Regions from separate parts of the Enterocloster citroniae genome, predicted to be linked through region 2. Evidence: riboswitches for the same ligand, from Rfam matches in the RefSeq annotation. Region 2 holds a riboswitch; each other region holds the start of a gene.

Region 1 (8,027 bases), on a different contig from region 2:
CAGCGCGGGTCTGAACCGGATCCTGGCGGTTTCGGTTCCTGTGCTCAGCGCCATTTATCCCGTGGCCATTGTGCTCATTGTGCTGGCATTTATGGATCCTCTGACAAAAAGATGGCCGGCCATGTTTCCATGCAGTATATTGTTCACAGGGATCGTCAGTGTGGTTTATGCGCTGGAGCAGAGCAAGGTGGTCATACCGTTCCTGAGCCAGGCAACCACCTTCCTGCCTGGTTATGGGGCCGGACTGGGCTGGATCGTACCTGCCCTGGCCGGAATGGCGGCCGGTGTGGCCGTGTCCTCCGCAATGGAAAGCGGCTGGTGACGGAAGGCAATGCTATAAAGAAAAAGGATATAAGAGAGATGACACAGACAAAATGGATGCTGCACGCCAAAAAGGCGGATTTTAATAAGATAGCAGAGAACTTTGGGATAAGTCCCGTGACAGCAAGGATCATACGCAACCGGGGGATTGAGGACATGGAGTCCATCCGGCATTACCTCCATGGCTCAATCGAAGATCTCCATGACCCGCGTCTTCTTCCGGACATGGAAAAGGCGGTGGGCATACTGAGGCGGAAGGCGGCGGAGGGAAAGACCATCCGTATTGTGGGTGATTATGATATTGACGGAGTGTGCTCCACCTATCTGCTTTACCGGGCTTTAAAGCGGATCGGGGCCAGGGTGGATTATGAGATACCTGACCGTATTAAGGACGGATATGGAATCAATGAGATGATCATCGAGGCAGCTGCATCAGACGGCATTGATACCATACTTACATGTGACAATGGGATCGCTGCCGTCAGCCAGATCGCCAGGGCAAAAAAACTGGGGATGACGGTCATTGTCACGGACCACCACGATATACTGGTGGAGGAAAATGAGGAAGACCTGCCTGAGGGGGGGAGGGAAGTGCTTCCTCCGGCCGATGCGATCGTGAATCCCAAGCTCAGGGGATGCGCGTACCCGTTCACCGGTATCTGCGGCGGAATGGTGGCGTTTAAACTGGTGCAGGTGCTCTTTGAGGAGTCGGGAGTTTTGGCGCAGGAGTGGCTTGACATGCTGGAGATCGCGGCCATTGCCACGGTGGGGGATGTGATGAAGCTCCAGGGGGAAAACCGTATCATTGTAAAGGAAGGCCTGCGCTGTCTGGGCCATACCTCCAATCTGGGGCTGAAGAAACTGATCGAAAAGAATAATCTGGTACCGGGCTCCATTACTGCCTATCATATCGGGTTTGTGATCGGCCCCTGCCTGAATGCCAGCGGACGCCTTCAGACAGCTAAGATCGCATTGTCCCTGCTGCTCTGCGAGGATGAGGAGGAAGCCGACCGCATGGCCATGGAGTTAAAGGAACTCAATGACCAGAGAAAGGATATGACCCAGGCCGGGATTGACCAGGCCGCAGCCATGGTGGAGGAACGGTATGGGGATGATAAGGTCCTGGTAGTGTTCCTGCCCGACTGCCATGAATCACTGGCCGGGATCGTGGCGGGAAGGCTCAGGGAGAGATATAACAAGCCCTCCTTTGTGCTGACCCGGGCAGAGGGCTGCGCCAAAGGCTCCGGGCGTTCCATAGAGGCCTACCACATGTTCCATGCCCTGGTGGAGGTGAAGGACCTGCTGCTGAAGTTTGGGGGCCATCCCATGGCAGCGGGGTTTTCCCTGGAGGAAAAGGACGTGGACGAGTTCCGGAGACGCCTGAATGAGAATGCCAGGGAGCGTTTGACGGAGGAGGACTTTATCCCCAGGGTGTGGATCGATGTTGCAATGCCCTTTGAATACATAACGGAGCCGTTTGTCAGGGAACTGGAACTTTTGGAGCCATATGGGCAGGGGAATGAGAAGCCGCAGTTTGCCCAGAAAAGCATGGTGATCCGCAGTGCCCATGTGATGGGGCGAAACCGGAATGTGGTACGGCTGAGTCTGGTCAATGAGCGGGGAGTATCCATGGACGGCGTGGTATTTACAGATGGGGACCTGTTCATGGAGGAGAAGGGAAACAGCCGCCTCATGGATGTGATCTATTATCCAGGCATTAATGAATACAATGGGAACAGGAACCTGCAGATCGTGGTAAAGGACTGGAAGTTCCATTGATGACAGCGCTTTAAAGCGCCATCATCCCCGACATGATACATCCGCCAACGGCCCCACATGACATGACTTCCCGGATCTGGGCCGCCTCCAGGCGGATGCCTCCTATGGCATAGACCGGTATGGAAACGGTTTGGCATATCTCCCTTAAAAAAGCAGTTCCCCGCGGGGGCAGTCCCTTTTTACAGTCAGTGGCATAGATGTGGCCGGCTGTCAGATAGGTGGCTCCCAGGGACTGGGCCTCCAGGGCCTCATTGGCGGCATGGACCGATACACCGATGGTGGTGAATCCGTCCAGCTGTTTTTTTTCGGCCGCCTCCCTTAATTTCCACAGCGGCAGATGGATTCCATCAGCACCCAGAATGTGGGCGGCCTCTGTAAAGGTGTGGAGGATGCAGGGAACCTGATAGGATGCACACAGTTTTAAGACCTCCCGTGCCATGGATTCATAGTCTGCCTCATCCATGTCCTTTTCCCTCAGGACCAGGGCTGCCGGATGAAAACAGCATATCCGGCGGACCTGGTCCATAAATGGCCGGGTGCAGAGACTGCGGTTGGATACGGCCATGATGCGGTCCCTTATTTCCTTTGGTATTGTTTGTTCTTGTATATTACACATAGATATAATCACTCATCACCGGCTGGAGATTCCTGCTCAGCAGGTCGCGGAACACCTGATCCACGCTGCGGTTGTCGGAAATCTCAAACTGGCTGTCTCCTTCCTCTTCTATTTCCTCTGAATGTCCTCCGATCCCGGTGCTTACCCCGGCAGATACCTTGGTGGCCGCAATGGATGCCAGATGATCCCTGACCCTGGCGCATTCCCTGGTGGACACGGTGATGCTGGCCCAAGGCATAAGGAGACGGTAAGCTGTGACCACCTGAAGAAGCTGTGTCTCATGGACATCCATGGGATTGATCTTGTCATTGTTGATAATGGGTCTGAGGCGCGGGCAGGAAAACGCGATCTCCCCGTGGGGATATTTCTTTTGAAGCAGCCAGGCGTGGCATCCGGTTGCAAATGCGTCCTTGCGGAAGTCCGACAGTCCTAAAAGGGCTCCCAGACCCACGCCCCTCATTCCGCCCTTCAGTGCGCGTTCCTGGGCATTGAGGCGGTACGGAAAACAGCGCTTGTGGCCGGACAGGTGCAGGGTCTCATATTTGTCCGGGTTATAGGTCTCCTGGAATATGGTTACGTAATCCACTCCGCAGCTGTGCAGGTAAGCGTACTCATCAGAGTTCAGGGGATAGATCTCCAGGCCGATCACCTTAAAATACCTGCGGGCGATCTTACAGGCTTCTCCAATATAAGAGACAGTGGACTTTGCCCGGCTTTCACCGGTAAGGATCAGGATCTCCTTCAGCCCTGTGCGGGCAATGGATTTCATTTCCTCCTCGATCTGTTCCGGTTCAAGCTGTGCACGCCTTATCTTGTTCTTGCAGTTGAAGCCGCAGTAAATACAGTAGTTTTCACAATAATTCGCAATATAGATAGGGGTAAACATGTAGATGGAGTTGCCGAAATGTTTTCTGGTTTCTACCTGGGCAGCCTTTGCAATGTCTTCCAGCAGAGGCTGTGCGGAAGGGGAGAGCAGGGCGGCGAAGTCCTCCAGGGTGCGTGTTTCATGGGCCAGGGCTGCTTTGACATCCGCGGCCGTGTACGCTGACGGATCATAGGCGTTCATAAGGGACAGGACCTGCCTGCCGATTTGTGAATCCAGTACCTCCATATCGGGAAGATAGGCCATGTGGTCAGTGCGTTCCTTTTTCAGGTCCTGGCTGATCTGGGGGTTCAGGATACTTTCATTCATGGGTTCATTGTTCTTTTCATTTTGAGACATGGTGTCACCTCTTTTTATCATAGGGTTTGTGGTTAGTCGTGGAGAAATCCGGTCAGGGGGGAGGAGGCACTGGCTTCCTTGTCCAGTGTCCTTCCAAGACCTGCCAGGTATGCCTGCCTTCCGGCTTCAATGGCCAGCTTAAATGCCCCGGCCATTGCCGGTACGCTGCCTGCTGTTGCGATGGCTGTGTTGGCCATGATGGCGGCGGCGCCCATTTCCATGGCCTCACAGGCCTGTGAGGGGCGTCCGATCCCCGCGTCAACAATAATGGGAAGATCTATTTCATTGATAAGGATCTGAATGAATTCCCTGGTGCACAGTCCCCGGTTGGTTCCGATGGGAGCGGCCAAAGGCATGATGCAGGCGGCTCCTGCACTGGCCAGATCCCTGGCCGTGTTCAGGTCCGGGTACATGTAGGGCATGACCACAAAGCCTTCCTTGGCAAGGATTTCCGTGGCTTTGATGGTTTCTGTGTTGTCGGGCAGCAGATATTTTGCATCGCGTATCACCTCTATTTTTACAAAATCCCCGCACCCGGCCTCCCTGGAGAGACGGGCGATCCGGACGGCCTCCTGTGCGTTCCTGGCGCCGGAGGTGTTGGGAAGGAGGGTGACGTGGCTGGGTATGTAGTCCAGGATATTGGCGATGCCGCCTTCATTTGCCCGCCGCAGGGCAAGGGTGATGATCTGGGCTTCTGCCTGTTTTACGGCTGCCTGGATCAGATCCAGGGAATACTTTCCCGATCCCAGAATAAAACGTGAGGTAAAGGTGTGGCCTCCGATGATAAGAGGGTCGCTGCAGGAGCTTAGGGCTGTCTGCTCCGTGTTTTGTTGTTCCATTTTTGTTTGTTCCATCTTTGTCTGCTCTCTTTCTTTTTGTTCCATGTTTCAATTCTCCTTTGCTTTTAAACTGTGCAGCGGCTGTCTCTCAGACGGTCTCCTCTCCAAGGATCAGCCGTGTGATCATATTGGCCTGGTGGGCGGCGCAGAGCATGACCCTGGGCGCCATAAGGCCGTTTCCCGGCCCGGGAAGGGAGGTGCCGTCTCCGCACACATAAAAATGCCTCCCGGCTCTTTTGGTACAGATACTGTTGCCGCTCCCGAAACCCGCCATTCCGGACGCGGATACCAGGAACTTGTCCGGAAACTGTTCCAGGATCCCATTGGCCAGCATGGCTTTTGCCTCAGGGCGGTCAAAGGCTTCGCATATGATGGTCTCATGTTCAAACAGGGACTGGATGTTGGATTCAGTGACCCTGACACAATGGGTATATATATCCAGGAAAGGATTGATCTCCTTTAATTCATGGGCCAGCGCAAGGGTTTTGTACATGCCCAGGTGGCGCGCCGTATATTGCTGGCGGTTCAGGTTGGTTATGTCCACAACATCAAAATCAATGAGATGCAGGTGGCCCACGCCGATCCTGGCCAGTGCAAACGCCACATTAGAGCCCAGGCCTCCCAGCCCTGCCACAGCCACCCGGGCATGGTCCAGTTTTTCCTGGACCTGGGCCGTGTGCCGTTCGGTCAGGGCACGGTGAAGCTGCTCTTTGTTTAAGACAGTGTCCATATTCAGCCTCCTCCTACAAAACTTACGATCTCCAGTACATCATCATCCCCAAGCCGGGTAGTGCCATAGCTTCCTTTGGGCAATATGGAACCTCCAAATTCCACTGCAATCCTGTCCAGACGGTATCCCTGTTCCAGCAGATACTCCTCTACTGTGACCGGCTGTGACAGCTGCGTTTGCCTGCCATTGATCATGGGCATTTGTTACACCTCCTTTTCCGGCAGTGGGCGCTGGGAAGCTCCTGGCGGCAGGAAAGCTTCCGGCGTACATTGCAGAATAAAAAAATGTTCACAAAGCAATACACCCGCGGTGGTGCACCCCTTCATGAACATAGATTCACTCTGTCTGCCTGTATTTAATTGTGGATTGCGGACCGGATCTGGTCCCGTATGGTGGAGAGAACAACAAAATACGGGAATACCAAAGTATTCCCGCTAAGAAGTTTCATGATCGGTCCCTACGTTGGCATTATCCAAATCAGGTTCATGGGTCGAAGTTTAAAACTTCCTCTCAGCCTATTCATAAGCTCCCCGTTTTTTACAAAATCCAGTATAGGACACGGGAGCGGGTTTGTCAATACTGTTTTTAAAAACAGGGGGAGGGGAATTGGATACCTCATTTGGATACATCTGTATGAATCCATTGTTTGTTAAAATTGGATAAGTAGATATGTAGATAAATCATATTGACAAATTTTGACGAATTTTGTATAATAAGTTAATTTACATTGTCATTGTAATTCGGTATGGTCTTACATATTGCATGGTATATGCGGGTTAATACATACATATAAAAGCAAAATCACCAAGACATGCGCCTTTTGGGAGGGCGCAGGGGTGGCTGCGTGCTGCAGGAAGCCTGTACCGGACCCTTACAAGACAAAAAGAGGAAAGTATGGAGGAACACGAATGGGAAAGTATATTGGGAAAAGACTGCTGACTTCAGTGGTCATTCTGTTCGGTGTGTCGGTGATTGTTTTCTTCCTGGTCATGAGCATCCCCGGCGACCCTTATTCCGGCATGTACTCGCCGGATATCCCACCTGAACAGATCGCAGCAAAATTGGAGGAGCTGGGTGCCAATGACCCCTGGCCCGTACAATATGTAAAGTGGCTGGGCCGTGTGGTGACAGGTGACTTTGGTTATTCTATCTGGTACAAGACCCCCGTCATCGGCATCATCCTGGACAGACTGGGAAACACCGCGCTGCTGGCATGTGCAGCCATTGCACTGAGTACCCTGTTGGGTATTACTGTTGGTATTTATTCGGCAAGGCATAAAAAGGGAATCGTGGATAATACCTCGTCCATCCTGGCTTTTGCAGCCATTTCCATTCCCAGCTTCTTCTTCGGCATGGTGCTGATCAAGATCTTCGGCGTCAACTTAAAGCTGCTGCCGATTTCCGGAATGGTTACGGTATCGGCCAATCCTGTCACAGGCCCGGCCTATGTCCTGGATGTGGCCAAGCATATGATATTGCCTACCATTGTCCTGGGTCTGATGAATGCGGCTACCATGATGCGCTATACCCGTGCCAGTATGGTGGATATCCAGTCCATGGACTACATACGAACTGCCCGTGCCAAGGGCCTGCCTGAGCGCAAGGTCATCTATAAGCACGGTCTGAAAAACGCCCTGAGCCAGATCATCACGATCCTCAGCCAGCAGATTCCCAGTCTGCTGTCCGGTTCTCTTTTGACAGAGACGGTGTTTCTGTGGCCCGGCGTTGGCCGTTTGAACTTTGAAGCTGTTAACCACCGCGATTACCCGCTGATCATGGGCATCGTGCTGATTTTGGCCAGTTTTACGCTGATTGCCAACCTGATCGCCGATATCTCTTATGCTCTCATTGATCCCCGGGTTCTGCACGAGGAGAAAGGATGAGGATGATGGAAATAAAAAAAGAAAAGATCCAGACTCCTTTCCAAGAAAGTCTGAAGAAAATTTTATCCAACAAGCTGTGTTTGGTCAGTCTGATCGTGCTGGTGATCCTGATCTTGTTTTCTATCTTTGGCCCCATGTTCACAGGATATGAATCTGATTCCATTGACCTGCTGAATATGCTTACCGGCCCCAGCGATACGCATTTGCTGGGCACGGATGAATTAGGCAGGGATATGTTCACCCGTCTGGCTGAAGGAGGCCGTGTATCCATCAGCGTGGGCTTGATCGCAACGCTTTTTAAGCTGTGTATCGGTGTGCTGCTGGGCTGTATTGCAGGTCTGTACGGCGGGATTGTGGAAAGTGTCATTATGCGTATCGTGGATATTATTATGTGCTTCCCCTTTTTTGTCATTGCCCTGTGCATCGCTGCCATCACCGGTCCCAGCTTCCATAACACGATTTTTATCATTGGTATTCTGGGCTGGCCCGGTGTGTGCCGTATCGTGCGCAGTCAGGTGCTGAGCCTGAAAAATGTTGAGTATGTGGATGCAGCCCGCTCCCTGGGCTTAAACCAGATGGAGATCATCTTCCGTCACATCCTGCCCAATGCCAGCGGTCCTATTATCGTCTATACCAC
Region 2 (8,027 bases):
GGGATCTGTCCATGGTATTCCAAAATTACGCCCTGTATCCCCATATGACGGTGTATGAGAATATGGCCTTTGGACTGAAGGTACATAAAACTCCGGCGGCAGAGATCCAACGGCGGGTCAGGGAGGCGGCGGATATACTGGAGATCGGCCATCTTCTGGACCGGAAGCCGGAGGCACTGTCAGGCGGACAGAAGCAGAGGGTGGCGATCGGAAGTGTGATCGTGAGAAAGCCTAAGGCCTATCTGATGGATGAACCCCTGTCCAATCTGGATGCCAAACTCCGGTCCCAGATGCGGGTTGAGATCGCCAAGCTCCATAAGCAGCTGGATGCCACGATTATCTATGTAACCCATGATCAGGTGGAGGCCATGACCTTGGGAACCAGGATCGTGGTCATGAAAGAGGGGATGATCCAGCAGGTGGCTCCGCCGGCGGAATTGTATCAAAATCCCGTGAACCAATTTGTGGCCGGATTTATCGGTTCCCCATCCATGAACTTTCTGGACAGCCAGGCAGTGGTTTTTGATAAAATGCTGTGGCTGGAAGGAAATGGGTGGCGGCTTCAGCTACCGTCCGTATTGAGTAAAAGGCTGCTGAGAGGAGGCTATGCAGGAAAAAATATCACCCTTGGCATAAGGGCAGAGGACCTTCACCAGGAGGGGGAAGGTGATTCCTTTTTACAGGTGGATGTGCGGGTCAGGGAAATGCTGGGCTCGGAGGTACTGCTCCACGGGGATACATGCGGACAGGGAACGGTGGAACATGTATCCGCCAAGCTGCCGCCTTCCTGTACTGCAAAGGCCGGAGACCGGATACGTCTTTATGCGGATATGGACCGCATCAAGTTATTTGACAGGGGAACCGAAGAAAATATTCTGTATGTTTAGGAGTCTTGCCATGAAAGGACAGTCGTTTACAAAGAAAACAGGGCCTTATGTTTATACGTTGCCCGCACTTTTGGTGTTTGCCGTATTTCTTTTTTATCCTTTTTTTAAAACTATTTATCTCAGCCTTTATAAGACAAATAAGATGGGCCAGGCCAAATTGTTTGTAGGTCTGGGAAATTATGTGGAGCTTTTTACATCCAAATCATTTTTTAACAGCCTGGCTGTTACATTGGCCTTTGTGGTGATCGTGGTGGCGGGCAGTATGATACTGGGCCTTTTGTCCGCAATGCTGTGCAACCGTTCATTTCCGGGGATCCGGGTGTTCAGCACGGCTTACGCCCTGCCCATGGCAATTGCCTCCAGTTCCGCGGCCATGATCTTCAGGATCATGCTGCATCCTTCCATCGGCATTGTGAACAAACTGCTGGGACTGGATATCAATTGGGTCAATGATCCCAAATACGCCCTGGTGTGTGTGGCCCTTCTCACAGCGTGGCTGAACAGCGGAATTAATTTTCTGTATTTTTCCGCGGGCCTGAGCAATATTGACGAGAGTATCTACGAGAGGGCCTCTGTGGATGGGGCGGGTGAAGTGCAGAAGTTTTTCCGGCTTACCCTGCCGGGTCTGAGTCCCATTATGTTCTACACATTGGTAGTGAATATCATCCAGGCATTCCAGGCATTTGGACAGGTGAAGATCCTGACAAAGGGAGGGCCTGGGGAATCCACCAACCTGATCGTATACTCCATTTACAGGGATGCATTTTTTAATTACAGGTTTGGCAGCGCAGCGGCTCAGTCCGTTATCCTGTTTGCCATCATTATGGCACTGACGCTGGTGATGTTTAAAGTTGAAAAAAGGGGGGTCAGCTATTGATGGACCAGACACTTGTGATCAGAAGGACCGGTGAGATTGACCGGGAACAGATTGTAAAAATGCAGGAGGCGGCAAACCGCAGAGCGCTTTTGATCAGAAGAAGCAGGACGATCCTGCTGGTTGTGCTCAATCTTGCTGTTTCGCTGTTTGTGCTGCTGCCGCTTCTGTACGCGGTGAGTGTGGCGTTCATGCCATCCAGTGAGCTGTTTACAACGGAAATGAACCTGGTACCCAAGGCGCCCACGTTTGAAAATTTCCGGCAGGCTCTGGTAAAAGTGCCCCTGGCCAGGTTTGTGTTCAACTCATTTTTGGTTGCGGGCCTTATCACCCTGGGACAGATCATATCCTGCTCCCTGGCGGCATTTTCATTTTCCTTTCTGGAGTTTAAGGGAAAGGAGATCCTGTTCATGCTGGTAATGGCCACCATGATGATACCCGGGGAAGCCACCATTATATCCAATTACCTGACGGTAAGCAGTTTTAACTGGCTGGATTCCTACCAGGTGCTGATTGTGCCCTATCTTACATCGGCCATGGGCATTTTCCTGTTCCGCCAGTTTTATAAGTCATTTCCCATATCACTGTACGAGTCTGCCAGGATAGACGGGTGCACCAATCTGCGCTTTATATTCAGGATCCTGCTGCCTCTTACAAAGTCGGCCATTGGGGCCATGGCAGTATACACGTTTATCAATGCCTGGAATATGTATATGTGGCCCCTGCTGGTCACCGGATCCAATGAAATGCGCACGGTACAGATCGGTATCAGCATGCTGAACAATGAGGACGCCCAGTCCATTACACTGATGATCGCAGGGGTTGTACTGGTCATCATACCGTCCATTGCCATTTTCATTGCAGGTCAGAAGCAGCTGATCAGAGGAATGTTTTCAGGGGCGGTTAAGGGTTAGGTATGTTATGCAGTTATTGAAGCATGCCTCCGCAACACGCCGGAGGCTGCATATAAAATTATTAGAATCGGAGGAATGATTGATCATGAAAAAAACATGGATGGTATCAGCAACAGCAGGGGTTCTGGCCGCCGCCTTATTATGCGGCTGCGGTGCACCGGCTGCAACGGCAGGCAGTGGGGGAAGCCAGGCAGGAGGACAGTCAGTGGAAGGACAGCCATCAGAAGGACAGTCAGCAGCACAGCCAGCGGCACAGAACACCCAGGGGGCAGCTGGCCAGGCCGGGGGAAAGAAAGCCGCAGAGGGGACTGCCATCACGTTCTGGCATTCCATGGGCGGTGTGAATGGGGAAGCGCTGGATTATCTTGTGAGTCAGTTTAATGAAAAAAATGAGCTGGGCATCAAGGTGGAAGCCCAGTACCAGGGAGAGTATGATGATGCCATCAACAAGCTGAAAAGCGCTCAGATCGGCAACATGGGAGCTGATCTGGTGCAGATTTATGATATCGGCACACGGTTTATGATCGATTCGGGCTGGGTCATCCCCATGCAGGAGCTGATTGATGGGGATGGCTGGGATAAATCAGTGATTGAACCCAATATTGCCGCGTATTATACTGTAGATGAGAAGCTGTATTCCATGCCCTTTAATTCTTCCACGCCCCTTCTCTACTACAATAAGGACATGTTTGAAAAGGCCGGGATATCAAAGGTTCCGGAAAGCCTTGGGGAGATTGCGGACGCAGCGGACGCCCTGGTGCAAAAGGGCGGTGCAGGGGAACCGATCTCCCTGGGGATTTACGGATGGTTTTTTGAGCAGTTCACCTGCAAACAGGGGCTTAGCTATGTGAATAACGGCAATGGAAGGCAGGGTGCTGCCACTGCGGTGGAATTTGACCAAAATGGAGCTGCTGTCAATACGTTGACCGTGTGGAAGGACCTGTACGATAAGGGATATGCGCCCATCGTGGGGAGGGGAGGCGATTCCGGGCTGGCTGATTTCAGTTCGGGAAAATCCGCAATGACGTTGGGGTCCACGGCTTCCCTCAAGCAGATCCTGGAGGATGTAAACGGCAAGTTTGAAGTCGGTACCGCCTATTTTCCAAAGGTAAATCCTGAGGACAAGGGCGGCGTCTCCATCGGAGGAGCTTCCCTGTGGGCGCTGAACAATGAGGATGAGGCGAAAAAAGCTGCCACATGGGAGTTTGTGAAATACCTTGTATCCCCTGAGAGCCAGGCGTACTGGAACGCCCAGACCGGATATTTCCCGGTGACCACGGCTGCCCATGAGGAACCTGTATTTAAGGAGAACCTGGAGAAATATCCCCAGTTTGGAACCGCCATTGACCAGCTTCACGATTCCACTCCGGAATCCGCAGGTGCGCTTATAAGCGTATTCCCTGAGGCCAGACAGGTGGTGGAGACAGAGATTGAGAACATGCTGAACAACCATATCAGTCCCCAGGATACGGCTGCCAATATGGCAAAGCAGATCAACAAGGCAATTGAGGAATATAATCTGCTAAATGAGTGATAATAGTTGTATTGTGACGCGGTCACATGGATGAAAGGGGTTTGGAAATATGAAAACACAGGTTTGGGCCCACAGGGGCGCATCCGCCTATGCGCCGGAAAACACATTGGAGGCATTTTCGCTGGCAGCAGAGCAGGGGGCGGACGGGGTGGAGCTGGATGTGCAGCTGACCCGGGACCATCAGCTGGTAGTAGCCCATGATGAGACCATAGACAGGGTGAGTGACGGATTTGGTTATATTAAGGATCACACCCTGAGCCAGCTGAAAAAACTGCATTTTAACAAACTGTTTCCGGAGTACCGCCAAGCTTCCATCCCTACCTTAAGGGAGGTCTATGAACTTTTAAAACCCACGGGGCTGGTCATCAATGTGGAACTGAAAACAGGGATCGTCCGGTATGAAGGGATTGAAGAAGAGGCGCTTTCACTGGCCGCTGAGATGGGGATGAAGGACAGGATCATTTACTCCTCCTTCTACCATCCAAGCCTTGTTAGGCTCAGGGAATTGGACCCCTCTGTATATACCGGCCTGCTGTATTCGGACGGCTGGCTGGACGTGGCCTCCTATGGAAGGAACAGGGTCCATGTAAATGCCCTCCACCCTGCCTTGTACCATATGCAGGATAAGGATCTGGTCCCCGCTGCCATGGCCTGGGAGTTAGGGCTCCATGTGTGGACCGTCAATGAAGAACCCCATATGGAAATGCTGGTAAAACAGGGCATAGAGGCCATTATTACAAATAAACCCGATTTGTGCCGGTCCGTGGTTGACCGGATGGGGTGAAAGGATTGGTTGAATGGTAAAATTAGTGGCAGTTGATATGGACGGCACTCTGCTGGGCCCGGATGGGCATATATCCGTGCGCAATGCCCATGTGATCCGGTGTATGCAAAATGCAGGCGTAGAGCTGTTGGTATGTACGGGCAGAAGCTATGCGGATGCCCTGCTGCCTTTGGAGGAAGCCGGGCTGAAGGCAGCGGTCGTATGCATGAACGGGGCATCTGTCTATGACTGGAAAGGACGGCTGATCCATAAACAGGAGCTTGCCCGGTCCCAGGTGGAACATATACTGGAATGCTGCCGGAACGAGGATGTTATCTTTGATTTTATGACAGACAGGGGGAGCTGCACCATTGCCGGTGAGGAGGAGTTCAGGGAATGTTTTGAGCGCGATATCCTTCTTCCCATGGCGGAATACTCCTATGAGAATATAAGACGGAGATTTACGCTGATACCGCCCGGTGAACTGCTTTGCAGGGGATTGGAGTTCTATAAGATATCCGTGATCCATGAATCCCGCCAGGTTCTGGAACAGGTAAAGGAGCGGCTTAAGGCAGTGGAAGATCTGGCAGTGGCCTCATCCTTTATCACCAACCTGGAACTGACCCATATTGAGGCCCAGAAGGGCAAGGCCCTGGCCGCCTATGCATCCATGAAGAATATACGGCTGGACCAGGTCATGGCCATAGGTGACAGTGAAAACGACTATTCCATGCTTTCCATGAATCTGAAATATACGGTTGCTATGGGAAATGCCATGGAACGCATAAAAAATACAGCCAAATGCCAGACCCGTACCAATGCACAGGACGGGGTGGCCTATGCTATTGAGAATCTGGTCCTGTACAAGGAGGCCGGCAGGGCGTGACGGAACATGAGCAAAATTGACCCAATGCATTGACAAAGCAAATAACCAGTGCTATGCTTATTGACAACAGGGAGCTTGTAAAGCAGGCTGAGAGGAAGTAATCGAACTTCGACCTATTGTACCTGATTTGGGTAATGCCAACGTAGGGAAATATGCGCCGGTTAATTGATTGTATATCATGGTTCATATCCCACGGGGTATGGGCCTTTTGTTTTTCATATCCAGAAGCGGTCAGAATATCCAGGATCGAGTACACCATAAGATAATGGAGGAAATAAGTATGAAAATGAGTGTTAAAAAGTTGGCGGTAAGCGCCATGCTGGTGGCTTTGGCAGTGTCACTGTCCAGTTTTGCGATCCCTATCGGAGCGTCCAAATGTTTTCCCATCCAGCACCTGGCAAATGTGGTTGCAGGCGTGTTCCTCGGCCCGGGGTACGGTGTGGCCATGGCATTCTGCACCTCGCTGATACGCAACCTTATGGGCACGGGAAGCCTTTTGGCATTTCCGGGAAGCATGATAGGAGCCCTGATCTGCGGCCTGGCGTACCGGTATTCCGGTAAACTGATGCTGGCCTATGCGGGAGAAGTTTTTGGCACCGGTATCGTGGGCGGTATCCTGTGCTACCCCGTGGCAACCATGGTCATGGGCAAAGAAGCAGCCATATTCGCCTATGTGATGCCGTTTCTGATGAGCACGCTGTGCGGCACTGTGATCGCGGCATTTTTAATCGGGGTGCTGTGCAAGTCCGGGGCATTTAAATATATGAAGCATTTGCTGGATACGGATATCCAGCCGTCTAAGGCAGTGGGAAAATAAATACCGGTGGAGATACGGACACCGGTGGAGAAACAGATAACGGTGAGGATACAGACACCAGTGAGGAAATGGATACAGCGTCATGATACATAGAGAATGGATAAAAGAGATCAGAAATACCGCCCCGCGGATCCACTGCATTACCAATTATGTGACAGCCGGGGATGTGGCTAATATGATACTGGCTGTGGGCGGTTCGCCGATCATGGCTCAGGGGATCAGGGAGGTGGAGGACGTAACCACCATCTGTCAGGGGCTTGTGCTGAACATGGGGACCCTGGAGGAAGAACGGGTGGATGCCATGATCCTGGCCGGAAAAAGGGCGGCGTCACTGGGGCATCCCATTATCCTGGATCCCGTGGGTGTTACCGCATCCGGGTTTCGCCGGGCATCTGCTTTAAGGATCTTAAGGCAGGTGCCTGTATGCGTCATCAGAGGAAATGCATCCGAGATCTGTGCACTGGACCAGGCGTTTGGGGGAATGGACCGCGGAAATGTATGCGGTGTGGATTCCTGTACAGATTCCGTCATGGACGGACAGGTCTCATCAGCCCTGTCCCTGGGACGCCGCACCGGCGCAGTGGTTGTAATGACCGGAAGCGTGGATGTTGTGGCCGGTCAGCACCAGGTGGTGACTGTAAGGAACGGACATCCCTGGATGGCGCGTATCACGGGGAGCGGGTGCATGCTGGACGGCGTCATGGGCGCGTTCTGTGCCGTGGCGGCCAGGTATGAGGACAAGGGCCCGGCTGAGGGCGGAGACCCGGTTGAGGATGGAGGCCCGGCCGAGGGAGGAACAATCGGCAGAAATGGCGGGGATGCGTATGTGCAGGCCGCCGTAGCCGCACTGTGCGCCCATGGGATCTGTGGGGAACTGGCAGCTGAAAAGGCCATGGAAAGCGGTGGCGGAACCGGTACCTTCAGGATGTATCTGATGGATTATATGAGCATTTTAACGGATGAAATGCTGGAAGGAGGCAAACGGATTGAGATTTCATAAAGACCAGCTTTTGATATATGCGGTGACGGACAGGGCATGGACAGGGGGCAGGAGCCTCTGCGGGCAGGTGGAGGAAGCGCTTAAGGGCGGTGCCACCATGGTCCAGTTTAGGGAGAAAAGTCTGGAAAAGAAGAACTTTGACCAGATACTGGGAGAAGCAAAGGCACTGAGGGAGTTGACGCAGAGGTATCACGTTCCCCTGATCATAGATGACAACATGGATCTGGCAGAGGCATGCAATGCGGACGGGCTCCATGTGGGGCAGGATGATATGGATGCCCAAGCAGCAAGAAGGATCCTGGGCCCTGACCGAATTCTGGGAGTCACGGCAAAGACCGTGGAGCAGGCACTG
Region 3 (8,027 bases), on a different contig from region 2:
AGACAGAAGCCTGCTGCAGGCCGTGGACTATTCCCTGTTGGCGACCTTTGGGGCATTTTTTATCTTTATTGGAAATATGGGGCGTGTCCCCGCATTCTGCCGTATGCTGGAGGATATCTTAAACGGCAGGGAGATCCTTACCGCCGTGGCAGCCAGCCAGGTGCTGAGCAATGTGCCCGCAGCCCTGCTGCTGTCAGGGTTCACAGACAGATGGGAATGCCTTATAGTGGGGACGAATCTGGGCGGTCTGGGCACCCTGATCGCATCCATGGCCAGTCTTATTTCCTATAAATATATAGCCAGGCTGTACCCCATGTACAGAGGCAGGTATCTGGCCTGGTTCACGGCGGTAAATTTGGCTTTTTTGGCCGTTCTGCTGTGGATCGCGCTGTAAGATTGACCCTTTTTAAATGAGATGGGGAATGCTATACTTAACTTAGGACATGACTAAGGAAGGAGAGAGAACATGGCTATCATATCAGGAATTATGGTGCCCCATCCGCCGCTTATCGTACCGGCTGTTGGCAGGGGGCAGGAACTGTTGATCAGGGATACCGTCCAGGCATATCATGAGGCAGCCCTTCTGGTGGCGCAATCCCGGCCCGAGACCATTGTGATGCTGTCGCCTCACGCGGTAATGTATGGGGATTACTTTCACATTTCCCCGGGAAGGGGAGCCAGGGGAGATTTCGGTCAGTTTCTTGCGCCTCAGGAAGCCGTGGAGGTTGAATATGACAGGGAGCTGGTAAAGGAACTGCGCAGTCTGGCGGATGAAGCGGATTTTCCCATGGGAACGGAGGGGGAACGGGACAGGACTCTGGATCATGGAACCATGGTACCGCTGTTTTTTGTGAACCAGCACTACAGGGATTACAGGCTGGTCCGCATAGGTGGTTCCGGTCTGCCTTTTGCGGATCATTACAAGGCCGGACAGCTGATCGAAAAAGCAGTCTCACGTCTGGGGCGGAGAGTGGTAATCATAGCCAGCGGAGATCTGTCCCATAAGCTGAAAGGGGACGGACCTTACGGGTACAGCGCCCAGGGGCCGGAGTATGACCAACGGATCATGGAGATTATGGGGAATGCCCGGTTTGGACAGCTTTTGGAGTTTAAGGAAGAATTCTGTGAAAAGGCTGGGGAATGCGGCCACAGAAGCTTTACCATGATGGCGGGGGCCATGGACGGCATGGCTGTAGAGTCCAGACGCCTGACCTATCAGGGCCCCTTTGGAGTGGGATACGGCATTTGTACCTTTATGGTGAAAGGAAAAGATAAAAGCCGCCATTTCCTCAAGGAGTACGAGGCGGCTGAACAGGAGAGATGCAGGCAGATGCAGGATGGGGAGGACGCCTATGTATCCCTTGCAAGAAGATCCCTGGAACACTATGTGCGCACAAGAAGGATGATTTCCCTGGATACGGTTAAAGATGAACTGCCTGAGGAGATGCTGGACACCAGGGCTGGGACGTTTGTGTCCATTCATAAGAACGGCGCATTGCGGGGGTGCATCGGCACCATTGGCCCTGTGTGCCGGAATGTGGCTGAGGAAATCATACAGAACGCGGTAAGCGCCGGGATCCATGATCCAAGGTTCCCATCCGTAATGGAGGAAGAGCTGTGCCGCCTTGTGTACAGTGTGGATGTTTTGGGAGAGACACAGCCCATAAGCGGAACGGAGGAACTGGACGTAAAGCATTACGGGGTCATTGTCACCAAAGGGCAGAGACGCGGCCTGCTTCTGCCAAATCTGGACGGTGTGGACACAGTGGAGGAGCAGCTGGAGATCGCGAAACAGAAAGCCGGAATCGATGCGGATGATATGGATGTCAGGCTGGAGCGGTTCCAGGTCATAAGGCATGGTGATAAGGGATGAAGATCAGATGTGATGTGTGTATGCACCATTGTGAACTGGACAGGGAACAGACCGGGTTCTGCCGGGCCAGGAAGAATACGGGGGAGAGGATCATACCTGTAAATTATGGGAAGATCACTTCCCTGGCTCTGGATCCCATTGAAAAAAAGCCTCTTGCCATGTTTTGTCCGGGAACCATGATTTTGTCGGCCGGAAGTTTCGGATGCAATCTGAGATGTCCCTTCTGCCAAAATCATGAGATATCCATGGCCGGGGAGGGGGAAAGCGAAGCGGCTTATATAGAGCCGGGGGAACTGGCTGCCCGGGCCCAGGCCCTAAGGCCCCGGGGAAATATAGGAGTGGCATACACATACAATGAGCCTTTGGTGGGATGGGAATATGTGCGTGACACGGCCCGTTTTATCAGGGCAGCCGGGATGAAGAATGTGATTGTAACCAATGCAAGTGTGACGGACCCGGTTCTGGATGAGATCCTGCCCCTTACCGATGCCATGAATATTGACCTGAAGGGGTTTACGGACCAGTTTTACGCAAAGCTGGGCGGAGATTTGGGGACGGTCCGGCATTTCATCCAGCGGGCGGCTGAAGCCTGCCATGTGGAACTCACCACCCTGATCGTGCCGGGGGAAAATGATTCAGAACAGGAGATTAAGGAGCTGGCCTCCTGGGTTGGTGGGATCAGTTCGGACATTCCCCTCCATATCACACGGTTTTTCCCAAGGTGGAAGATGACGGACCGGGGGGCTACTGATATCCGTACGGTCTATTCCCTGGCAGAGACTGCCCGTAAATCCCTTAAGCATGTGTTTATAGGGAATTGTTAGCAGTCTGGAGACGCTGCCCCCGGGAATGGGCACTCCCCTTATGTACGCCCTGGATTAACGGGGAACTCAGACGTGCATATAATAAAAGTAACGAACGCAATGCACTGCCGGAACGATCCGGAAGTGCATTTGCTTTGTAATCTATGTGAAGGGGAGAGTACGATGTATCAAGACGATATAAATGAATGTAGCAATGGAAATGGATGCGGCAAAAAAGGCTGCGGCAGCGGAAGTGGGTGCAATAGCGGAAATGGATGCGGCAGCGGATGCAGATGCAATGACTGGTGCTGCTGCCGGGGACCAGCCGGGCCTCAGGGAGCCACCGGCCCCCGGGGAGCAGCCGGGCCTCAGGGAGCCACCGGCCCCCAGGGAGCAGCCGGGCCTCAGGGAGTTACCGGCCCCCAGGGCCTTCAGGGACCCATGGGGTTCAGAGGTGAGGTTGGACCCACCGGCGCCCAGGGAGCAACAGGGGCAACAGGCGCTACCGGCAGTACCGGGGTTATGGGACCCATAGGCGCCCAGGGACCTGCCGGCCCCCAGGGGAACACGGGAGCCACCGGCCCTCAGGGGGCGGCCGGTCCCACCGGCCCTCAGGGACTCCAGGGGCCTGCGGGACCACAGGGAAACCCGGGGATCACCGGCCCCCAGGGACCATCGGGAGCCACCGGCCCTCAGGGACCTGCCGGCCCTCAGGGAAATCAGGGAGATACAGGTCCTGCGGGAATAACAGGCCCAACAGGAGCCACCGGACCTGCAGGCGCTACTGGTGTCACCGGTCCTACCGGCCCCACCGGTGTGGTACCCAACGACATATTTGCTTCCTTTATCAATTTTGCGGCACTGTATGTCAATGCACAGCAGATACCCATGGGAATTGGCGTGGCGGACGACACAGGTAATATTGTGCTGACCGATCCCACCCATATCACTCTCCAGCCAGGATATTACTCCATTTTTTATGAGGTGACCGTACTGTATTCTGAAAAGACATATATGCAGATCACGCCGTCCTATAACGGCGGACCTCATATTGAATATGGGATCTATTTCATGACCGGGGAAGGACGGTCCAGTGCGGTGGGATCTGTCTCCTTTATCATTGCAGTTCCGGAGGAGACCACATTTACTTTGACCTATAACAGTCCTCTTCCCGGCCCGGAGGGATCACTGACCATGGTGATCTTCAAACTGAGGAGATAAAAGCGGGGATATAATATATTAAATGGCATATATTGACTTTTAATATCACGGGTAGTATACTGAAGCAAGAAAATCAAGAGGGGTGCTGGGCTTGCTTGGCTGAGATGGGACTTAGGTTTCCGAACCCTGACACCTGATCTGGATAATGCCAGCGTAGGGAGTATTCAGACCATGTCTGTGATGTCCCGCCAGGATTGTCCTGGCGGGATTTTTATATTCTGTTCTGTTGGAGCATCCTATGGGACAATAAGAGAAAAGGAGAGAATTATGAACGCAAGTGTAGCAATTCAGACATTACCGGAAGCAGAGAACGATGAGGAGCTGATCCGCATTGTGGACCAGGTCATTGATTATATCAAAAGCACCGGGTTAAACTATTATGTAGGACCGTTTGAGACGGCCATTGAAGGCGACTATGACCAGCTTATGGATATTGTGAAAGAGTGCCAGCACATTGCCGTCAGGGCAGGTGCGCCATCCGTGGCGGCATATATCAAGGTATCCTACCGCCCTGAAGGAGATGTGCTTACCATTGAAAAGAAAGTTACAAAACACCACAGGTAAATTCTGGTCCTGTTCGGCCATTGTCACCATACTCATATTGTGGCAGGCTGCCGTGTCCATGGGAATCATAGAGGGCTTTATGCTGCCCTCGCCTGTCCATGTGGCGCGTACCTTTGTGAGCGAGTTTCCTGCTCTGATGGACAATGCCAGGATTACTTTGACGGAGGCAGCCCTGGGCCTTGGATTTGGAATTGCAACCGGATTTTTTGCCGCAGTACTGATGGACCGGTTTGAGCAGGCATATAAGGCATTCTATCCCCTGATCGTCCTGACCCAGACGGTTCCGGCTGTGGCCATGGCTCCGCTTTTAGTGCTGTGGTTCGGGTATGAGATGACGCCCAAAGTCATACTTATTGTCATCACAACGTTTTTTCCTATCACCGTGGGACTTCTCACAGGTTTTAAGTCCGCTGATCCGGACGCAGTGAACCTTCTTCGGGCAATGGGGGCGGGCCGTATGCAGATATTCCGTTACCTTAAGCTTCCCGGAGCGCTGAACCAGTTTTTTTCCAGTCTCAGGATTTCAGCATCCTATGCAGTGGTAGGCGCCGTGATCTCAGAATGGCTGGGGGGATTCGGCGGACTGGGCGTGTACATGACACGGGTCAGAAAGGCATTTTCATTTGATAAAATGTTTGCAGTGATCTTTCTTATTTCAATGATCAGCCTGCTGCTTATGTGGCTGGTGGAGCTGCTTCAGAAAAAGTGCATGCCCTGGGAAAAACGTTAAGAATTAGTTGGATAGAGTAGTGTACTTTCGGAATCTTCGAGAGCACACAGTAGGATTCAGGAGGAGAATATGAAGAAAAAAAGATACGCAGGAGTCCTTGGGGCGGCTGTGCTTGTAATCATGCTGTCAGGATGCGCGGCCCCGTCCGGTCAGGAGAAGACGTCACCCGGACAGGAGGCAGCCTCATCAGGACAGGAAGCGGCGCCATCCGGGCAGGAAGCGGCACCGGATAAAGATCAGGCAGGAGAGGAGACGTCCGGGCAGGCGGAGGGTCCGCCAAAGGAGATCACCTTTGTACTGGACTGGACGCCTAATACCAACCACACAGGAATTTATGTGGCGGAGGAAAAAGGATATTTTAAAGATGCAGGACTGGAGGTAAGCATTGTGCAGCCGCCGGAAAACGGAGCTGAGGTTTTGGTTGCCTCAGGCAAGGCACAGTTTGCAATGTCCTTCCAGGACAGCCTGGCGCCTGCGTTTTCAGGGGATACCCGGCTGCCCGTGACTGCGGTGGCAGCTGTTATCCAGCACAACACATCCGGCATCATTTCCCGCAAGGGGGAAGGGATGGACAGGCCCAAAGGGCTGGAAGGCATGAAATATGCCACATGGGATCTGCCCATAGAAAAAGCCACCATCCAGGACGTGATGGAGGTGGACGGCGGTGATTTCAGCAAAGTACAGCTGATTCCCAGTATGGTAACAGACGAGGTTACGGCCCTTAAGACAAAATCAGTGGACGCTATCTGGATCTTCTATGCGTGGGCCGGCGTAAAGACAGAGATCGAGGGGTTGGAAACGGATTATTTTGCATTTGCGGACCTGAATCCTGTATTTGATTTTTATACCCCGGTCATCATTGCCAATAATGATTTCCTGGAACAAGAACCTGATACGGTCAGGGCGTTCATGGAAGCGGTGAGTAAAGGTTATCAGGATGCCGTTAAGGAACCTGAGGAAGCTGCGGACATTCTCTGCAAGGCCGCCCCTGAGCTGGATCCTGAACTTGTAAAGGCAAGCCAGATCTACCTGGCGGATCAGTACCAGGCAGATGCGGAGCGGTGGGGGTATATTTCACCGGACCGGTGGAATGGGTATTACAGCTGGCTGAATGAAAAGGGGCTTGTGGAAACGCCCATTGAGGAAAACACAGGTTTTTCCAATGATTATCTGCCCTGACATGTGTGAGGAGATCCAGCAGGGCGGCTGTTAAGACGCCGCCCTGAAATGCGCCCCTGGGGCAAGGAGGAACAGATGGTACAATTAAAGGTGGAAGGGGTGTCCAAATCCTTTGACGGGGAGCCGGTTATCCAGGACATTTCCATTGAGCTTAATAAAGGGGAACTGGTTTCCCTCCTGGGGATCAGCGGGGGAGGAAAAACCACCCTGTTCAATATCATAGCCGGTTTAAGTACCCCGGACAAGGGGCGTGTATTGATGGAGGGAGAGGATATCACAGGATGCCCGGGACGGGTCAGCTATATGCTGCAGAAGGATTTGCTGTTTCCTTTCCGTACGATCGAGGACAACGTGGCCCTTCCGCTTATTATAAAGGGCATGAAAAAGAAAGAGGCCAGGCAGGAGGCGGGAGGATATTTTGCCCAGTTCGGACTGGAGGGTACACAGAAAAAATACCCGGCCCAGCTCTCAGGCGGCATGCGCCAGCGGGCCGCGCTCCTTCGGACCTACCTCTTTTCAGGCAGCGTGGCCCTTTTGGATGAGCCCTTTTCAGCGCTGGACATGCTGACCAAGCAGTCGGTCCACAGCTGGTACCTGAATGTGTTGGAGCAGATCCGCCTGTCAACCTTGTTTATCACCCATGATATTGATGAGGCAGTGCTGCTGTCCGACCGTATTTACCTGCTCACAGGAAAGCCGGGCAGGATCACAGGTGAGATCGTGGTCAGGGAGCCAAAACCCAGATCAGGGGATTTCCATGTGACGGAAGCATTTCTGGAATATAAAAAATGTATATTAAACCATCTGAAAGAGCACTCTGAGGCGGCACTGTGACAGGTTGAACCAGGGGACTTCCGGCTGTAAAGGCCGGAAGTCCCTTTTGTGCACCTATATGTCTGTCCGCAATTCCATTCTTTGGTTGACGGATACATGAAAAAAATAATATAATAGGGTTATATGTGTCAGCAGATTGCAGAAAAGAGGTCATGCATGAACACCATGAAATGCAGTAATGAAACCAGCATTTACATTATTGATGATAATTACCGGATCGTTCATTATAATTCCACCCTGCAGGAGAAATTTCCCGAGCTACAGTGCGGGGATCTTTGTTATGAGAAGCTGTGCCAGGAAAGCAGGCCTTGTGAGGAATGTCCCTTCAGCAAAAGGGACGGATCCGCTGTGGTATTCTACAATAAGGTAGTGCAAAAATGGCTGGAGGTGGGAACGGGTAAGATAGACTGGCCCGGAAAAGGCACCTGCAATATGGTGCTGGTCCGTGAAATTTATGAGGGAAATAAAAACCTGTTCTATAATCTGACCAATATGTCTGCGTATGATGAGCTGTTTGAACTGAATTTTACCAGGAATTCCTATAAGATACTGTACCATGTGGAGAACAAGTATATGATCCCCCATACGGAGGGCCCCCTGGACAGGATGCTTGAGGATGTGGGGAGTTATATGATCCATCCGGATGACGCCCGGGCGTTCAGGGAGTTCTGGGATGCGAAAAGGATAAAAGAGTTTTTAAAGCATGGGGTCCGGAACGGGAGTTCGGTCTTAAAGGGACAGTTCAGGAAAAAGAGGACGGACGGATCTTACTGCTGGGTGGCCCAGATAGCGGTTCCCCTGAATCAGGGGGGAGATGATGAGG
Region 4 (8,027 bases), on a different contig from region 2:
GCACCGCTGTGGTGCCCTGGCTGCCTGTAATCCAGCTGCATATCATCTCCCCGGTCAGGGGTTCCTTAACATCGCCGAACACATAATTGACAGTTGCTGTCCTATACCTGTTCATGGTATCACACAGGGCCTTCAGTTCCTCGCTGTCCTCCCGCACATTCACCTGGTAATAACAGCCGGCCCCATCTATATCCACGGATGTCCGCCCTGCCTTTACCGCTTCTTTGATCAGGGCTTCTGTTTTAGCCTCGTCCACATTATTCCCCTGTACTGCCGGTATAATGGTAAATGGCTGTCCCTCTTCATAGGATGACACACGTGCATCCGCGGTGACTGTGATATTAGAACCGCTTATAAGGGCCAGGGATCTGATCTTGGCTGTCAAAGCCTCCTCGCTGTAGGCCGCGGTCATGGTCATGGTATGGGAGTTGTCCGTGGACGGTCCCGAGTTGCGCCCCGAGGCGTTCTGGGCATCCAGAATAGCCTGGAGACCTTCCGGCACCGTCACCTTATATCCTATGTCCGTTCCCTTAATACGTTCCTCTTTGTCCCCCCGTTCCTTTATGGTCAGGGTATATTCACCGTCATAAAAACCTTCTATCCTGGTTTTTGCCTCATCTGTTGTAAGTCCGCCGATCCCCACACCGTTTACCTTTGTGCCGGGTACGAACCTGGTGGTATCCGCGTTCTGGTCAGCCAATGATGTCACTGCTAATGAGGCCGTAAAAGCCGCGGCTGTCATGACCGTCAAAAGCATTTTCCCAATTGTTCTTCCTTTTTTTACAATGCGCATAAATAATTAGCCCCAATCTTCACTTCTTTTCCAGCCCTGCCATAAAAAGGTCAGGCTGCCTACTTAACATAACAACCTTTTGGGAGAATTTCAACCGTTAAAATAAAAATGTAAGAATTCTTCATAAATTGGGAATTACGCGAAGGGGCGGGCGGGGTGCATCCATTGATTAGAAGAATGGGAATGGTGCGGCGGATACGGCGGCGGTTTGAATAAAAAGCCAGCCGAAATTAAGCCCCAGGCCCCGGGAAACTCCATTGATTCAATCGATGGGGTCCCCGGCGGCTGCGTTTTTATTCCGGCTGGCTGAATGTTTACGAAACTTCTTAATCTATTACTTCGATGCTCTGGATCACTGGCTGGTTTTCTTTAGGGACCGTGCCGTTGTTGTCCACTGGCTGGATATCTTTGCAGATGGCGTCCACAACCTCCATGCCCTCTGTCACATATCCGAAACATGCATATTCCCCATCCAGGAATGTGCTGTCCTCATGCACGATAAAAAACTGTGAGCTGGCGCTGTCCTTGATCTGGGAACGGGCCATGGAGATGGCTCCCCTTGTGTGGGACAGCGGATTTTCCACACCATTGCTTGCAAACTCGCCCTTGATCTCCTCATCGGAACCGCCCATGCCTGTGCCCAAGGGGTCTCCGCCCTGGATCATGAAACCGCTCATGATCCTGTGAAAGGTGAGCCCGTCATAAAATCCATCCTTTGCCAGCTTCAGGAAATTGGCAACCGTTATGGGGGCATTGTCCCCGTCCAGCGCCACGTCAATGGTGCCGTAATCTTTTACAGTGATCTTCACATGATGGGTTCCGGCCGCTGCCTCCAATTCCTCAGCGGACGGACCGCCGGTTGCTTCGCTTTCCTTTACCCCTGCTTCACTGCCATTTGCTGCGCTGCCTGTTTCTGCATTGCCGCTTGTCTCCTCCGCCTTTGCGGATTCTGTCTGGCTTTCAGTCTGGGCCTGGGTGGTCTGAGCCTGGGCAGATGAACTGCCTGATCTGCCGCTGCAGCCGGACAGCATGGAAACTGCCAGCAGGGCTGCCGCACCTGCACATATCCATTTTTTCATAATAAACACTCCTCATTCATCCGGGATCTTCCGCCCTTTGTTCCCGGGCCCCCGGTTAATTGGGCGCATATGTAAACTGCATGCACTGTGCCGCAGCCCATACGCCCTGGTTTTAAACTGCCAGAGCATATTGTAACATCCATGAACAGTCCAGTAAAGTATTTTATAAAATTATCACACTTTTATCACATTTTGGGTGTTGGTTTTATGGCCTGCCGTCACACGGTAATATACCAGGCACAGGCCCATGGTAGCCGCCATGTCGGGGAGCGTGCTGCCCACAGGCGTATCCACATGCATAAGGATTCGGTAGATCACAAACCCCGCAAACCATATGACCAGATTGGAAATGCAAAAGGATTCCCTTTTGTGATCCTGTTTTATGAAAAAGTAATCCATGATCTGGATGGCGATCATGGGAGCGAACACGGAACCGATCAGATACAGAAAATTGGTGATATTATCCATGGGAAACATCATGGCCGCCGCGGTACCTATGACCGTAACAGCCACAGCCGCCCACTTTTCCTTGATCTTTTGGGAAATGGACACACTGGATACCCCCGCGGAATACGCGTCCAGGAAGGTGGTTGTCACTGTGGAAAGTACAATGATGAGCAGGCCCGTCAGTCCCAGGCCGGCCTTTACCATAATGATGGAAATGTCGTACTCGCCTGTATAAATGGCAGCCCCCATTCCTATGACATACATAAAAATGCTCACAACGCCGTACACCGCTGCGCTTGCCGCTGTTGCTGCAAACGGACGCTCTGCCTCCCTGGTATAATCGCTGATCAGCGGGAACCAGGAAAGAGGCATTGCCACGGACAGCTCCACTGCTGCTCCAAAGCTCATGGCCTCCCCTGAAACTGCTTCCGCTGCCCCGTAGCCTGTGAAGATCACGCGGCACAGGATCAGGGTAAGGATAAAGAGGGCTCCCATAGCCAGGGTATTGATCTTCCCCAGATTCTGGATGCCGATCAGGATCCACACCAGGATCAATCCTCCGATCACCAGGCACCAGATCCACTTCCCTGCCGGGAAAATGCCTCCCGCTGCCAGCGCCCCATCATAGATCATAATGGAGGTCCAGCCCACCAGCTGCAGCACATTCAGGGCGCAAAACAGCAGGCTTCCCCGCTCACCGAAACTCATTTTAACGGTTTCCATGGAACTTTTCCTGGTATAACCCCCAATGAGTCCGGCCAAAAACAGCAGCACGCAGCCGATCACATGACCCAGAAGAATGGCGGCTATGCCTTTTTCAAATCCCAGTGGAGCCAGGTAAGTGCCTGTCAGTATCTCTGCAATGGACACGCCTGCCCCAAACCAGATCAGCCCGTTGCTGAACACAGAAGTTCTTTTTTCACTCATATTCCCGCCCTCCCTAATATTCGCCTTTAATGGCAAACGCATGGTTCATGGGACCGCTGCCCCTGCCAAGGTCCAGCATGGCTCCAAGCGCCCCGGAGAGGTACGCCTTAGCCTTTTCCACTGCCATATCCATCTCCATTCCCTTGGCCAGGTTGGAGGCAATGGCGCTGGAAAGGGTACAGCCCGTGCCGTGGGTATTAGGGTTCTGGATCCGTTTTCCCATAAACCAGCGCAGCTCCCCGTTTCTGTATAAAAGGTCATTGGCATCATTGTGCTGGTGTCCGCCTTTGCACAGCACGGCACATCCGCAGTTCTCCCCAATGATCCGGGCCGCCTCTTCCATATCCTCCTGGGAATTGATCCTGATCCCTGACAGGATTTCCGCCTCCGGGACATTCGGTGTCAAAAGGTCTGCCATGGGAATCAGCCGTTCTTTCAGTACCTGGACCGCTGCTTCATCTATAAGCCTGGAACCGCTGGTGGCCACCATGACCGGATCCACCACGATATTTACCCCATGATAGGCGGACAGCTTATCTGCGATCACCTCGATCAGCCGCGATGAGGAAACCATCCCGATCTTGACTGCGTCCGGAAAGATATCTGTAAAGATATCATCCAGCTGCTCACCCAAAAATTCAGGTGTCACTTCCATAATCCCTGTTACGCCGGTGGTATTCTGTGCAGTCAGAGCAGTGATCGCGCTCATTCCATATACCCCATGAGCGGTCATTGTCTTTAAATCCGCCTGGATGCCGGCGCCTCCGCTGGAATCACTTCCTGCGATTGTTAATGCTGTGTACATAGTTATTCTCCTTTTCGCATTAATTTTCTTAGGCGACAGAAGGTGGTGCCCCCAGCCTGCCGCCTGGGTGCCCATTGGGCTGATTCCCTTTTACCGAGTGATAATATCCACCGATGACACATATTGCCGATTCCGCGTATGGCCCATTCCACACCTGGCCCATTCCGCACAAAAACGGCGGTGCACCAAAACAGGTGCACCGCCGGCATATGATCTCCTATGGTCCCTACGTTGGCATTATCCAAATCAGGTAATGGGTCTAAGCATGAACAGCTTACTCTCAGCCCACTTAAGTGAGCTCCCCGTTGTCTGTATTAACAATACTCATTATAACTCTTTTTGGGAAAAATGCAATCCATTTTTCCATTCTTCCCCTGGGCACGCCTTACTCCGCCATGGCCCGGTCCACGATCTTCACCATGGCTGTAAAGGTTGTGCCGTCATAATCCACATCAAACTCATCCCCGGGATGGTTCAGGATCCTCCGGATACTGAGCATGCCCAGACCTCCGTCCTTTTTGCTGGAAAGGATCTTTCCCCCTCTCTGTGTGATCTGTCCGTTATAGGAATTTTCCACCATCATCATCAGATGGTCATCCATCCACCGGGCCTGGACCCGTATAAAACGTGCTCCGCTGATGCGCCTGCAGGCTTCAAAGGCATTTTCCAGCAGGTTTCCGATAACAATGCACAGCGTCAGGTCATCCACGGGCACGTGCGCCGACAGGTCGGCCCTGGCCTCAAAGGTGATATCCTCCTGGCGTGCTCTGGCTGCATATTCCTGAAGCAGTCCGTTAACTGCCTGATTCTGGCAGAATACCATCTGGGCCGTCCGGTCCAGTTCCTCCTTGAGGTTTTTAAGGTACCTGTCCTGCTCCTCCTTTTCCATGTTCTGCAGGGCGTGGATATGGTGCCGGAAATCATGCTTAATGATACGCACCTGCTCAATATAATCAAGGGTCTGGTTATAGTGCTCCCTCTGCTTTCCGATCAGCTGCCTTGCAAACTGCAGTTCCTCCTCCGTTTTCCTTCGGCATGTGATCTCCAGGGTATTTCCCAGGATCATCACATAGAGGATCAGGATCATGGCACAGAGGGCCATAAAGAACAGGATATCCTGGATCCCCCGGGATGCCAGGGAACGAGGGGAGAAAATGCTGTTTGTCCCAATGGCAAGCACCACAAGGGAAACGCAGGGATAGGTGAGAAGCAGGGAACAGGAACGGGTGGAAAGCTGTGAAAAAAGGCGGTCCACCGCATCTCTCAGCCAGAACCGCACAAACAGGCAGAAGCCGGCCGCGGAAACAAGGGATACCAGAACACAGATCTGGCCGTAGGACAAGGGAACACGGCTGCCCAGCACCCAGGCTGCAAATTCGTTCAGGGATGTGGAAAGCACGGCGAACAGCCATGCTGAAACATAAAGAAATGCCTTTTTCAGCAGACTGCCCTGAAAAAAGATGAGGAGCACAAGGAAAAACAGGCATGAAAAGATGCCCTGGAAAACAAAAAAGATCTCTTGGGGAATATGAAACAAGGACTGCATGGATACCATGATGACCCACAGATAGGCTGACACTGCGGCTATATTCTCCCGGTTCCTGTGCTTTGGCTCCAAACATACGAAAATAGGCATCATACGCACTGCCAGGTTAATCAGATTCAGAAAAATCGTACATGCGTTATCGTTCATGAAAACCTCATTTCAGGCGGTGATGGTAATATGCATTCTTGCTCTGCTTGTAAAAATTCCTGGAAATGGGGATCAGCTGTCCCTCCCTCATGTGAAAGCAGGAATCCTCCAACCGCTCCACCTGTTCCAGATTCACCACGTAGCTCTGGTGGCAGCGCAAAAACTGCGGATGCTCCTTCAGCTCCTCCTGGAGTTCCGACAGCTTCTGCCCGATTGCCAGCGTCTCCCCGCTTGTCAGGGTCACAAATACCCGGTGCAGGCGGTTCTCAAACCAGGCGATCCGCTCCAGCTTAAGGTGTACGGGAACACGGTTGTGGATAACGGATATACACGCTTCCCGCTCTCCCAGGTACTGGTTTACCACACGTTCCATGGTGGCCTCAAAATGATTCCTTTCCACCGGCTTTAGGATAAATCCTGCCGCATTGACGCTGTACCCATCCACCGCGGCCTCCAGGGATGAGGTGATGAAGACCACCGCGTGATTCCCCTTTCCCAGCCTGGCCGCTGTCTCAATGCCGGTCAGCCCAGGCATCAGCACATCCAGCAGATACAGGTCATACTCCTGTCCGGCTTCTATGAGTTCGCTCCCTTTTTCATATGTATCAATATGCACTGCCATTTGACGCCCTTCAAAAAATACGGACGCGTATTCCACTATGAAATCACACTCTTCCCTTGTGTCGTCACAGACAGCGATCCTTAGCACGTTTTCATCCCCCTCCGGCAGACTCCCTGGTCTGTATCCATAAGATCCGCAGTTTTCTCTACAGCGTTTTTCTCTATTTTATGGGCATTCCTTCCATAAGTCAAGTTTGGGATTTAAATGTCATATTCGGTATCAATTCTGCAGAAGTGGTTATTTATTCCAACAGCAGGGGTATGTTACACTTATTGTATGAAAATATGTAATAGTTCAGGACGGCGGAAAAACGGGTGCAAAAGCGGGCGTTACGCTTGCTTATAAGTCCGTTTTGGCGCCCATTTTCACATCGGATGGACATCCGATGCTTCTTGACCGGCTCTTCCGGTCAAGAATATGAGCCGTTCTGAACAGTTACAAAAATTTTATACAGGAGGGATTTTATGGGTACAAATATCATTGTAACAATCATCGTAATCGTCTACCTGCTTTTTATGCTGTGGATTGGCTGGTATTCTTCCACCAAAATATCCACCAACACCGACTTCATGGTGGCCGGACGCCGTCTCGGCCCGCTTCTCATGGCCGGAACCCTGGCAGCCACGGAGATCGGCGGCGGCAGTTCCCTGGGCGTTGTGCAAAACGGTATGTCCGGATACGGCCTCAGCGCTTCCTGGTATATTACCACCATGGGAATCGCCTTTATCATCCTGAGCTTTATTGCCCCCAAATTCCGGGCCGCGACCGTTAAGACGGTTCCTGAGTATTTCCGCAGACGCTACGGCAGATCCTGCGGCATCATCACAGCCGTCATCATGCTGCTTCCCCTGGTGGGTCTTACCGCCGGACAGTTCATTGCCTCAGCCGTTATCCTTTCCACCATGCTGAACATCGATTACCAGGTTGCGGTAATCATTGTGGCAGTGGTGGTAACCGTTTACTCCATCATGGGCGGCCTTTGGAGTGTCACTCTCACCGACTTTGTCCAGGTATTCCTGATCGTGATCGGCATGATCATTGCAGTCCCCTTTGCCATGAACTATGCGGGAGGATGGAGCCAGGTCACTGCCAATATTCCGGAGGGAACCCTGAACATGTTCCAGGGCTATGACCTGTTTGGGATCATTTCCCTGGTCATCATGTACACGGCCACCTTCTCCGTAGGCCAGGAGGCAGTATCACGTTTCTATGCCGCCAGGGATGAAAAGGCTGCCAAGAGAGGCGCATGGCTGGCTGCACTGGTGAACTTTATCTATGCATTTATCCCCACCATCCTGGGCATCATCACCCTGGCCCTGATCAACATGGGCAAGTTCAGTTCCACCCAGTTTGAATCCGTTGGCGCCCGCTACGCCCTGCCGGTTCTGGCCATCAATACCATGCCCGCCCTGATCTGCGGCCTGCTGTTTGCCGGGATCATCTCCGCTACCATGTCCAGTTCCGACTCCGACCTTCTGGGCGCCGGCTCTATATTTGCCAACGACATCTATAAGGCAGTCCTAAAACCGGATGCCTCCAGCCAGTCTGTTATGACCGTGACAAAAGTGGTAATGTGCCTGGTAGGCGTTGCCTCCATGCTTATCGCACTCTTTAATACCCAGAGCATTGTATCCATCCTGATGTTCTGCTTCACCCTGAGG

Evidence for each region. A riboswitch is a leader RNA that binds a small molecule or an ion and turns the genes downstream of it on or off. The one in region 2 is predicted to bind thiamine pyrophosphate.
Region 1: another riboswitch for thiamine pyrophosphate. It lies ahead of thiS (sulfur carrier protein ThiS); the one in region 2 lies ahead of thiW (energy coupling factor transporter S component ThiW).
Region 3: another riboswitch for thiamine pyrophosphate. It lies ahead of ABID13_RS13050 (thiamine-binding protein); the one in region 2 lies ahead of thiW (energy coupling factor transporter S component ThiW).
Region 4: another riboswitch for thiamine pyrophosphate. It lies ahead of thiD (bifunctional hydroxymethylpyrimidine kinase/phosphomethylpyrimidine kinase); the one in region 2 lies ahead of thiW (energy coupling factor transporter S component ThiW).

The regions. Positions count from the first base shown of each region.
Region 1 is NZ_JBEPLZ010000011.1:75,783-83,809, forward strand. Features, by position in the region: gene brnQ (branched-chain amino acid transport system II carrier protein) at 1-322, shown strand, start outside; gene recJ (single-stranded-DNA-specific exonuclease RecJ) at 361-2,100, shown strand; gene ABID13_RS15885 (thiamine phosphate synthase) at 2,111-2,716, opposite strand; gene thiH (2-iminoacetate synthase ThiH) at 2,709-3,938, opposite strand; gene ABID13_RS15895 (thiazole synthase) at 3,971-4,777, opposite strand; gene thiF (sulfur carrier protein ThiS adenylyltransferase ThiF) at 4,866-5,507, opposite strand; gene thiS (sulfur carrier protein ThiS) at 5,510-5,707, opposite strand; TPP riboswitch at 5,944-6,048, opposite strand; gene ABID13_RS15910 (ABC transporter permease) at 6,416-7,390, shown strand; gene opp4C (oligopeptide ABC transporter permease) at 7,393-8,027, shown strand, end outside.
Region 2 is NZ_JBEPLZ010000006.1:70,382-78,408, reverse strand. Features, by position in the region: gene ABID13_RS09765 (ABC transporter ATP-binding protein) at 1-887, shown strand, start outside; gene ABID13_RS09760 (carbohydrate ABC transporter permease) at 898-1,764, shown strand; gene ABID13_RS09755 (carbohydrate ABC transporter permease) at 1,764-2,675, shown strand; gene ABID13_RS09750 (ABC transporter substrate-binding protein) at 2,761-4,209, shown strand; gene ABID13_RS09745 (glycerophosphodiester phosphodiesterase) at 4,259-4,993, shown strand; gene ABID13_RS09740 (Cof-type HAD-IIB family hydrolase) at 5,007-5,858, shown strand; TPP riboswitch at 5,916-6,025, shown strand; gene thiW (energy coupling factor transporter S component ThiW) at 6,139-6,675, shown strand; gene thiM (hydroxyethylthiazole kinase) at 6,758-7,675, shown strand; gene thiE (thiamine phosphate synthase) at 7,662-8,027, shown strand, end outside.
Region 3 is NZ_JBEPLZ010000008.1:127,099-135,125, reverse strand. Features, by position in the region: gene ABID13_RS13070 (SLC13 family permease) at 1-394, shown strand, start outside; gene amrA (AmmeMemoRadiSam system protein A) at 467-1,873, shown strand; gene amrS (AmmeMemoRadiSam system radical SAM enzyme) at 1,870-2,697, shown strand; gene ABID13_RS13055 (collagen-like protein) at 2,860-3,897, shown strand; TPP riboswitch at 3,966-4,075, shown strand; gene ABID13_RS13050 (thiamine-binding protein) at 4,165-4,461, shown strand; gene ABID13_RS13045 (ABC transporter permease) at 4,430-5,191, shown strand; gene ABID13_RS13040 (ABC transporter substrate-binding protein) at 5,261-6,370, shown strand; gene ABID13_RS13035 (ABC transporter ATP-binding protein) at 6,446-7,204, shown strand; gene ABID13_RS13030 (EAL domain-containing protein) at 7,361-8,027, shown strand, end outside.
Region 4 is NZ_JBEPLZ010000016.1:75,417-83,443, reverse strand. Features, by position in the region: gene ABID13_RS18945 (L,D-transpeptidase family protein) at 1-757, opposite strand, end outside; gene ABID13_RS18940 (peptidylprolyl isomerase) at 1,120-1,872, opposite strand; gene cytX (putative hydroxymethylpyrimidine transporter CytX) at 2,047-3,264, opposite strand; gene thiD (bifunctional hydroxymethylpyrimidine kinase/phosphomethylpyrimidine kinase) at 3,260-4,051, opposite strand; TPP riboswitch at 4,258-4,366, opposite strand; gene ABID13_RS18925 (ATP-binding protein) at 4,437-5,744, opposite strand; gene ABID13_RS18920 (LytR/AlgR family response regulator transcription factor) at 5,752-6,453, opposite strand; gene ABID13_RS18915 (sodium:solute symporter family protein) at 6,831-8,027, shown strand, end outside.